DNA from 2 places in the Synechococcus sp. CBW1107 genome. Region 2 is predicted to be linked to the other one. Evidence: predicted binding sites of a transcription regulator. Region 2 holds the regulator's gene; the other holds the start of a gene.
What was found. Region 2 encodes HrcA, which represses chaperone genes, less so after heat shock. Its sites were predicted from a motif close to TTAGCACTCNNNNNNNNNGAGTGCTAA; they were not measured.
Positions count from the first base shown of each region.

Region 1: groES (co-chaperone GroES) is a predicted target of HrcA. The motif match lies at 2,191-2,217, and genes of this name have one in related genera.

Region 1 covers NZ_CP064908.1:2,379,555-2,383,970, reverse strand. Annotated here, with positions in the region: gene groL (chaperonin GroEL) at 95-1,729, opposite strand; gene groES (co-chaperone GroES) at 1,826-2,137, opposite strand; gene atpD (F0F1 ATP synthase subunit beta) at 2,395-3,873, shown strand; gene atpC (ATP synthase F1 subunit epsilon) at 3,912-4,319, shown strand; gene I1E95_RS12400 (transaldolase family protein) at 4,336-4,416, shown strand, end outside.
Region 2 covers NZ_CP064908.1:1,050,445-1,054,860, forward strand. Annotated here, with positions in the region: gene I1E95_RS05630 (DUF3352 domain-containing protein) at 1-1,261, opposite strand, end outside; gene I1E95_RS05635 (rhodanese-like domain-containing protein) at 1,330-1,680, shown strand; gene I1E95_RS05640 (heat-inducible transcriptional repressor HrcA) at 1,782-2,783, shown strand; gene I1E95_RS05645 (20S proteasome subunit A/B) at 2,807-3,613, shown strand; gene trpB (tryptophan synthase subunit beta) at 3,632-4,416, opposite strand, start outside.

The sequences.
Region 1 (4,416 bases), 1.3 Mb from region 2:
CCGATCGCTCAACCGCAGGCCAAAAAAAAGGGGAGGCCAAGCCCCCCCGGTTCGATCGTGAGGGAGGAGCGTTGTGACCGCTCCTCCCAGGGGATCAGTAGTCGAAGTCGCCGCCCATGCCACCGCCACCGGCGGGAGCAGCTTCCTTCTTCTCGGGCAGATCGGCCACGATGCACTCGGTGGTCAGCACCATGCCGGCGATCGAGGCGGCATTCTGCAGACCGGAGCGGGTCACCTTGGCGGGGTCGACGATGCCGGCGGCCAGCATGTCGACGTACTCGCCGGTGGCGGCGTTATAGCCCTCGTTGAAGGGCATGCCCTTGACGTGCTCGGCCACGACAGCGCCGTTGACGCCGGCGTTCTCAGCGATGCGCTTGAGGGGCGCGGTGAGCGCGGAAGCCACGATGGTGGCGCCGATCAGTTCCTCGCCGGAGAGGTTGGCGGCCGCCCACTCCTCGAGGGCCGGGGCCAGGTGGGCCAGGGTGGTGCCACCACCGGGAACGATACCCTCCTCAACAGCCGCCTTGGTGGCGTTGATGGCGTCTTCCAGGCGCAGCTTCTTGTCCTTCATCTCGGTCTCGGTGGCGGCACCCACCTTGACCACGGCCACACCGCCGCTCAGCTTGGCCAGACGCTCCTGCAGCTTCTCCTTGTCGTAGGAGGAGTCGGTTTCGTCCATCTGCTTGCGGATCTGCTCGCAGCGGGCCTTCACGGCCACCTCGTTGCCTTCGGCCACGATGGTGGTGGTGTCCTTGTTGATGGTGATGCGGCGGGCGGTGCCCAGCATCTCCAGCTTGGTGTTCTCCAGCTTGAGGCCGGCATCCTCGGTGATCAGCTGACCATTGGTGAGAACGGCGATGTCCTCGAGCATGGCCTTGCGGCGGTCACCGAAGCCGGGAGCCTTGACGGCGGCCACGTTCAGCACACCGCGCAGACGGTTGACCACCAGGGTGGCGAGGGCTTCCTTCTCGATGTCCTCGGCGATGATCAGCAGGGGCTTGCCGGTGCGGGCGATCTGCTCGAGCACAGGCACCAGATCCTGCACCAGGCCGATCTTCTTGTCGGTGAGCAGGATGTAGGGCTCCTCGAGCACCGCTTCCATCCGCTCGGTGTCGGTGGCGAAGTAGGGCGAGATGTAGCCCTTGTCGAAGCGCATGCCTTCGGTGACCTCCAGCTCGGTGGTCATCGACTTCCCTTCTTCCAAGGAAATGACGCCTTCCTTGCCGACCTTGTCCATCGCGTCGGCGATCATCTGTCCCACCTCTTCGTCGTTGCCGGCGGAGATGGTGCCCACCTGGGCGATGGCATTGGAGTCGGAGATCGGCTTGGCGTGCTCCTCGATCTTCTTGACGAGGAAGTCGGAGGCCTTGTCGATACCCTTCTTCAGGGTGATGGCATTGGCGCCGGCGGCGACGTTGCGCAGACCCGCCTTGACCATGGCGTGGGCCAGGACGGTGGCGGTGGTGGTGCCGTCACCGGCGGCATCGTTGGTCTTGGAGGCGGCCTGACGGATCAGGGCGACACCGGTGTTCTCGATGTGGTCCTCCAGCTCGATCTCCTTGGCGATCGTGACACCGTCGTTGATGATCTGGGGGGCGCCGAACTTCTTTTCCAGCACCACGTTGCGGCCCTTGGGACCGAGGGTGACGGCAACGGCTTCAGCCAGGATGTCGATGCCTTTTTCGAGGGCCCTGCGGGCGTTCTCGTTATAGATGATGCGCTTGGCCATGGAGAAATGATCTCTTTGAAGGGAACGAAAATGAAGCGAAGAACTGGCAGGCTACCGATCTGCAGATGGCCTGACTTCGCCGATCAGCAGTGGTGATCAGTTGACGATGGCAAGGATGTCCTTCTCAGAGAGAAGAACAAACTCGTTGCCGCCGAGCTTGATGTCGGTGCCGGCGTACTTGCTGTACAGGACCTTGTCGCCCACGCTCACTTCAGGAGCCTGGCGGGATCCGTCGTCACTGCGCTTGCCAGGGCCGACCTGCACCACTTCACCCACCTGGGGCTTTTCCTGGGCGGTGTCGGGCAGGAGGATGCCGCCGGCAGTCTTTTCGTCCGAATCGGACACCTTGATGAACACGCGATCTCCAAGGGGTTTAACCGTGGAAACACTCAGAGAAACAGCAGCCATGGTTCCATGCAAAAGCGACAAAGTGACGCCTTCGGCGCCACGACAACGGGGAGTTGGCACTCGGGCCCGTCGACTGCCAACCTAGGCGGAGGCCCTGCGCCGCGACAATCAGATCCCTGTGCGGGTCACCGAACCGCCGCCGCCGGTTGCCACCGGTCCTGAGGCTGCGGGGTCCACGCTGAGCCCGGCTGACCGGAGTGGTAAGGTTGCGCCGCTTAAGGCGGGGGGCACCCGCTGCGCGAACCTTTTCTTGACCTATGGCTGCTGCACCCGCAACCTCCGGCGCCTCCACCGGCACCAAGGGCATCGTCCGCCAGGTGATCGGTCCTGTACTGGACGTTGAATTTCCTGCAGGCAAGCTTCCCAAAATTTTCAACGCCCTGCGCATCGAAGGCCGGAACTCAGCCGGACAGCAGATCGCCCTGACCGCTGAAGTACAGCAACTGCTGGGTGATCACCGGGTCCGCGCCGTCTCGATGAGCACCACCGACGGTCTGGTCCGCGGCATGGAAGCTCTCGACACCGGTGCTCCGATCTCCGTGCCGGTGGGTGAAGCCACCCTGGGCCGCATCTTCAACGTGCTCGGCGAACCCGTCGACGAACAGGGTCCCGTCTCCACCACGCTCACTGCCCCGATCCACCGCGACGCTCCCAAGCTCACCGAGCTGGAGACCAAGCCCAAGGTGTTCGAGACCGGCATCAAGGTGATCGACCTGCTGGCCCCCTACCGCCAGGGCGGCAAGGTGGGCCTCTTCGGTGGTGCCGGCGTCGGCAAGACCGTTCTGATCCAGGAGCTGATCAACAACATCGCCAAGGAGCATGGCGGCGTGTCGGTGTTCGGCGGTGTGGGCGAGCGCACCCGCGAAGGGAACGATCTCTACGAAGAATTCAAGGAATCCGGAGTGATCAACTCCGAGGACCTCAGTAAGTCGAAAGTGGCCCTCTGCTACGGCCAGATGAACGAGCCCCCTGGCGCCCGCATGCGCGTGGGTCTCTCGGCACTCACCATGGCCGAGCACTTCCGCGACGTCAACAAGCAGGACGTGCTTCTGTTCATCGACAACATCTTCCGCTTCGTCCAGGCCGGTTCCGAAGTGAGCGCCCTGCTGGGCCGCATGCCCTCAGCCGTGGGCTATCAGCCCACCCTCGGCACCGACGTGGGTGAGCTCCAGGAGCGCATCACCTCCACCCTCGAAGGTTCGATCACCTCGATCCAGGCGGTCTACGTTCCGGCCGACGACCTCACCGACCCGGCTCCCGCCACCACCTTCGCCCACCTCGACGCCACCACGGTGCTCAGCCGCGGCCTGGCCTCCAAGGGCATCTACCCCGCTGTGGATCCCCTCGATTCCACCAGCACCATGCTCCAGCCCTCCGTGGTGGGTGATGAGCACTACCGCACCGCCCGGGCTGTCCAGAGCACCCTTCAGCGCTACAAGGAGCTTCAGGACATCATCGCGATTCTGGGTCTCGACGAACTTTCCGAAGATGATCGCCGCACGGTGGATCGGGCCCGCAAGATCGAGAAATTCCTCTCCCAGCCCTTCTTCGTGGCTGAGATCTTCACAGGCCAGTCCGGTGAATACGTGAAGCTGGAGGAAACCATCAAGGGCTTCAACATGATCCTCGCTGGCGAACTCGACGATCTTCCCGAACAGGCGTTCTACCTGGTGGGCACGATCGATCAGGTCAGGGCCAAAGCTCAGAAGATTGCCTCCGAAGCCAAGAAGGGCTGAGTTTCACCATCCCATCCCCTTCCTGAGCACCCACCCCCATGACTCTCAACCTGCGTGTTCTGGCTCCCGACCAGAGTGTCTTCGACGGCACCGCCGATGAGGTGATCCTGCCGAGCACCTCCGGTCAGGTGGGAATCCTCACCGGCCACGTCTCCATGCTCACCGCCCTTGATGTGGGCGTGATGCGTCTGCGGGCCGGCAAGGACTGGACCAGCATTGCCCTGATGGGTGGCTTTGCTGAAGTGGAGGCCAATGAGGTCACCGTGCTGGTCAACGGTGCGGAGCTCGGCTCGCGCATCGATGCCAGCAAAGCCGAGCAGGAGCTGGAGATGGCCGAGCAGAAGGCCGCCGACTTTGAGGGTCAGCCTGCCAGCACCGAGAAGGTGAAGGCGCAGCAGAACCTGGCCCGCTCCCGTGCGAGGCTCCAGGCCACCCGCGCCAACTGAGGACGCGGGGCTCTCCATGAGCCTGCGTTTCTTCCTCGATTCAGCCGATCCTCTCACCTGGGAGGAGTGGATGCCCTGTGGGTTGTTCCACGGCATC
Region 2 (4,416 bases):
GATCGCCCTTTCCGGGGCGAGCCTCCAGGCGGCTCCACACCTGAAGGGTCCGACCGGCCCGGCTCAGGGGCGCCGGGCTGTAGCCCTGCTCGATCAGGGCAGGACGGAGTTGCTCCGTGGTCAGGGCCGTGGTGGCCGTGGCGAGCATCCAGCCCTCCCGGCGGCTCAGGGCCAGCAGGGGACCATGGTCGGCGGCCGCCACCAGTGTCGGCAACGGTCCGTTCAGTTGAGCGAGGGTCTGCCGAAGCAGCGGCCCCACCAGGGAGTTCCAGAGGTCAGCGCTGGCCGGATCGCCCTGGTCCGCCAGCAGGGAGGCCGGATCCTGGAGCAGGGCCAGACTGGCCACCGGACCGCTCAATCCGGCGAGCAGATCGGGGAGCGGATCCAGCTGCAGCGGCGGCAGGTCCTGACGCACGGGCAGCAGTGCCTGGAGCTGAAGGCCCCGGCCGGCCGGCACCAGCGAAGCCACCAGGTCACCAAGCCCCTCGGCTCCGGTCAGGGTGGGGGGGAGATCGAGCCAGTCGCTGAAGGCCTGCGGGCGGGCGGTGAGCAGGGCCACTCCCCGCTCCAGTCGGCCGACCGCGGCCTGGAGCGAGTCCTGTCCCGCCTGGTTGAGTTCCTCGATCTGAGAGACATCGAGGGCCTGCTCCAGCACCCCACGGCCGGAGGCGATCAACACCAGCCGGTCGTCGATCAGGGCCGTGGCCATGGGCTGAGTGGTCTCACCCACCAGGGCTCCCCGCCCGCTGATCAGCCCCATGCCCCGGTAACTGCTGATCTGCAGAGCGGTGCCCGCCAGGCTGCGGGACTGCCAGAAACGCTGAAGGAAGCGGCGCGCGCCCTCGGGTTCGCGGCAGCCCAGGGCCAGCAGCCAGCCGCTGGGGCCGTCGCTCCCCTCCGGAGCGATCACCGCCAGGCTGGTTTCGGGGCCCAGCCAGCTGGCCAGCTCGCTGGAATAGTCGAGGCCGGCCGTGGCGTAGGCACCATCGCGCAGATTCAGCATCAGTCCGGCTGCCCCCCGGCGCTGGGGCGGGGGAGCCACGGCCCTGGCATAGGCCACCAGGTCGTCAGGTTCCACCAGGAGATGAAGACTGAGCAGGGCGGTGCGCGGCACGAAGCGGGCAGCCAGGGGCAGATGCAGCGGCTGCCGCTCCAGGCGGAGGGGACTCTGACGGAGCGCCAGCCACCAGAAGCCTCCCCCCAGGGAGAGCAGGAGCAGAGCTGCCGTCAGCACAGCCGCCAGGAAGGGGCGAGCCTTCATGCGCCGCACGCAGGGGTCCTGTCATCTTCAACCATGACCACGCCCGCTGGACTGTCAGCATGGATCCCATGACCACCCCGATTCCAAGGGCCATCCGTGCCAGTGCGCTCCAGCAACGGCTGCTCGCCGGCGAACCGCTGCTGCTGGTTGACGTGCGTGAACCGGCTGAACTCGAGATGGCGTCGCTGAACGAGCCGGTGCTGCATCTGCCGCTCAGCCGCTCAGCGGAGTGGGTGGAGCGTGTGGAAAGCCTGATCGGGCGCGACCGGACGGTGGTGGTGCTCTGCCATGCCGGAATCCGCAGCTGGCAGTTCGCCTGCTGGTTGATGGAGGCCCAGGGCTACGACGACGTGCTCAACCTGCAGGGTGGCATCGACGCCTGGAGCGTGGAGGTGGATTCCTCGGTGCCGCGCTACTGAGGGCCGCTCAGCGGCACCGGTTCCCATCCTGACCGCAACAGGCCGGCTGGAGAGGGGATTTCTTCTTTACCATCAGAGCCTCCCATCCCGCCAGCGCGCATGTGATCGCCCTGCCCCACCGCCAGCAGCAGGTGCTGCAGGCCACGGTGCATCACTACGTCGACACCATGGAGCCGGTGGGCAGCCGCACCCTGATCCGCCGCTTCGGTCTGCCCGCCAGCGCGGCCACCGTGCGCTCCACCATGGGAGCGCTTGAGCAACGGGGCCTGCTGCTGCAGCCCCACACCTCGGCCGGCCGCATCCCCAGCCAGCAGGGCTACCGCCTCTACGTGGATGCGCTGCTGCCGGCCCCCGGTGCCGGGGCGGTTCAGCTGCAGCGGGAAATGCTGGGCCTGAGCCTGCAGTGGGCGGCACTCGATGATCTGCTTCTGCATGTGGCCCGTCGCCTGGCCGATCTCACGGGTCTGATGAGTCTGATCACCCGTCCTCAGCGGGCCGAGTCCCGTCTGCAGGCGATCCGGCTGGTGCCCAATGGCGAGCGGCTGCTGGTGTTGCTGGTGGAGAACGCCCTGGTCGCCAGCAGCCTCAACCTGCGCCTGCCCCCCGGGGCCAGTCCGGAACTTCCAGCCCTGGAGAGGTGGCTGCAGACGGAACTGGACGGCCCTCCTGGGGGCCTCATCCGCTGGGAGAGCCTCCCCTCCCAGCTGCGCACCAGCGGCGGCGTGCTGCGCCAGGCCCTGCGCAGCCATCGTCAGGCCCGAAGCAGTGATGGCGACGGTGCCGTTGTCGTGGGCATGGGCGGGCTCCTGGCCCAGCCCGAATTCAGCCGCAGTGCCGATCTCAGGCCATTGCTGCAGCTGGTGGAGGAGGAGCCTCAGCGTCTTTTGCATCCGTCCAGGCAGCAGGATCCGGAGGGGATCTGGATCGGAGCGGAGCATCCCCACCCCGCCCTGCGCCACTGCGCCGTGGTGCGGGCCACCTACCGGAGCGGAGACGGCAGCGAAGGCCAGGTGGCCCTGCTGGGACCGATGCGGATGGCTTATGCCACGGCGATCTCAGCGGTGCGCTCAGTGGCCACTAGCCTGCAGCGTCTGCTCAGCTGAGGCCCGACGGAATGACCTATTGCGTGGGGTTCTGGTTGGAGGCCGGCCTGGTGATGGCCTCCGACTCCCGCACCAACGCCGGTGTCGACTACATCTCCTCCTACCGGAAACTGCACATCTTCGAGCCGGCTCCCGACCGGCTGTTCATGCTTCTGGCCGCCGGCAACCTGGCCACGACCCAGGCGGTGATCAATCACATCAAGCGCGACCTGAACCAGGCCAGGCGCGATGGATCGCCCATGGCGGGGCTGCCGCTGGTCGGTCAGGGGGGGTCCGGTGGGGCGTCCAGACAACACGATCTGCTCAGTGCCAGCTATCTTTTCGAAGTGGCCGCCTACATCGGCCGGCTGAGTGTGGAGGTGCAGAACGAGAACCACTCGGCGCTGCACCAGGTGGGTGCCAGCGGCGAGGCCAGTTTCATCCTCGGCGGCCAGATCGCCGGCCAGCCCCATGGCCTGTATCTGATCTACCCCCAGGGCAACGCGATCATGGCCACGCCCGAAACACCGTTCCTGCAGATCGGGGAGAGCAAGTACGGAAAGCCGCCGCTCGATTCGGTGGGACATTGCCGGATGTCGCTGGAAGACGCTGCCCGGCTCTGTCTGGTGTCGCAGGTGATCACCCGGCGCTCCAACCTCACCGTGGGACCCCCGTTCGAAGTGGCGATCTATCCGCGGGACAGCCTGGCGGTGGCGCACCACCAGAGACTGGAGCGGGGCGCAACCGAAATCGCCGAAATCAACCGGATCTGGATCGAGAGTCAGCGCCAGGCGATGCAACGGCTGCCCCGCTTTCCCTGGGAGCAGGAGCGGTCCGGAGTCCCCACCTGAGCGACCCCGCAACCTGGGTCACCCCCCGGCCAGCTGCTCCCCGAGCCGGTCGGCCACCGTGTTCACATCCTTGTCGCCGCGTCCGGAGAGGTTGATCACCAGCTCGGTGCCCGGCGCCAGGGTGGGGCAGAGCTGCTCCAGCCAGGCGAAGGCGTGGGCTGTTTCCAGAGCCGGAATGATGCCTTCCAGAAGGCTGACCCGCCGCAGGGCATCGAGCGCCTCCTGATCGGTGACGGCAGCGTATTCAGCCCGTCCCAGCTCCTGCAGGTAGCTGTGCTCCGGGCCCACTCCCGGATAGTCGAGGCCGGCGCTGATCGAGTGGGCTTCCTGCACCTGCCCCTGCTCGTCCTGGAGCAGCAGGCTCATGGCCCCATGCAACACCCCGACACGACCTTCGGTGATGGTGGCGGCATGGCGGCCCGTGGCCACGCCGTCGCCAGCCGCCTCCACGCCAATCAGGCGCACGGAGGTGTCGGTGACGAAGGGATGGAAGAGACCCATGGCGTTGGACCCGCCACCCACGCAGGCGAGGAGCACATCGGGCAGACGGCCGAAGGCTTCCTGGCACTGGACCCTGGTTTCCTCGCCGATCACGGCGTGAAAATCACGCACCAGCATCGGGTAGGGGTGGGGTCCGGCCACCGACCCCAGGATGTAGTGGGTGCTCTCCACGTTGGTCACCCAGTCGCGGATCGCCTCGCTGGTGGCGTCCTTGAGGGTGGCGGTGCCGGCGGTGACGGGCTGCACCGTGGCCCCCAGCAGGCGCATCCGGAACACGTTCAGGGCCTGGCGGCGCATGTCCT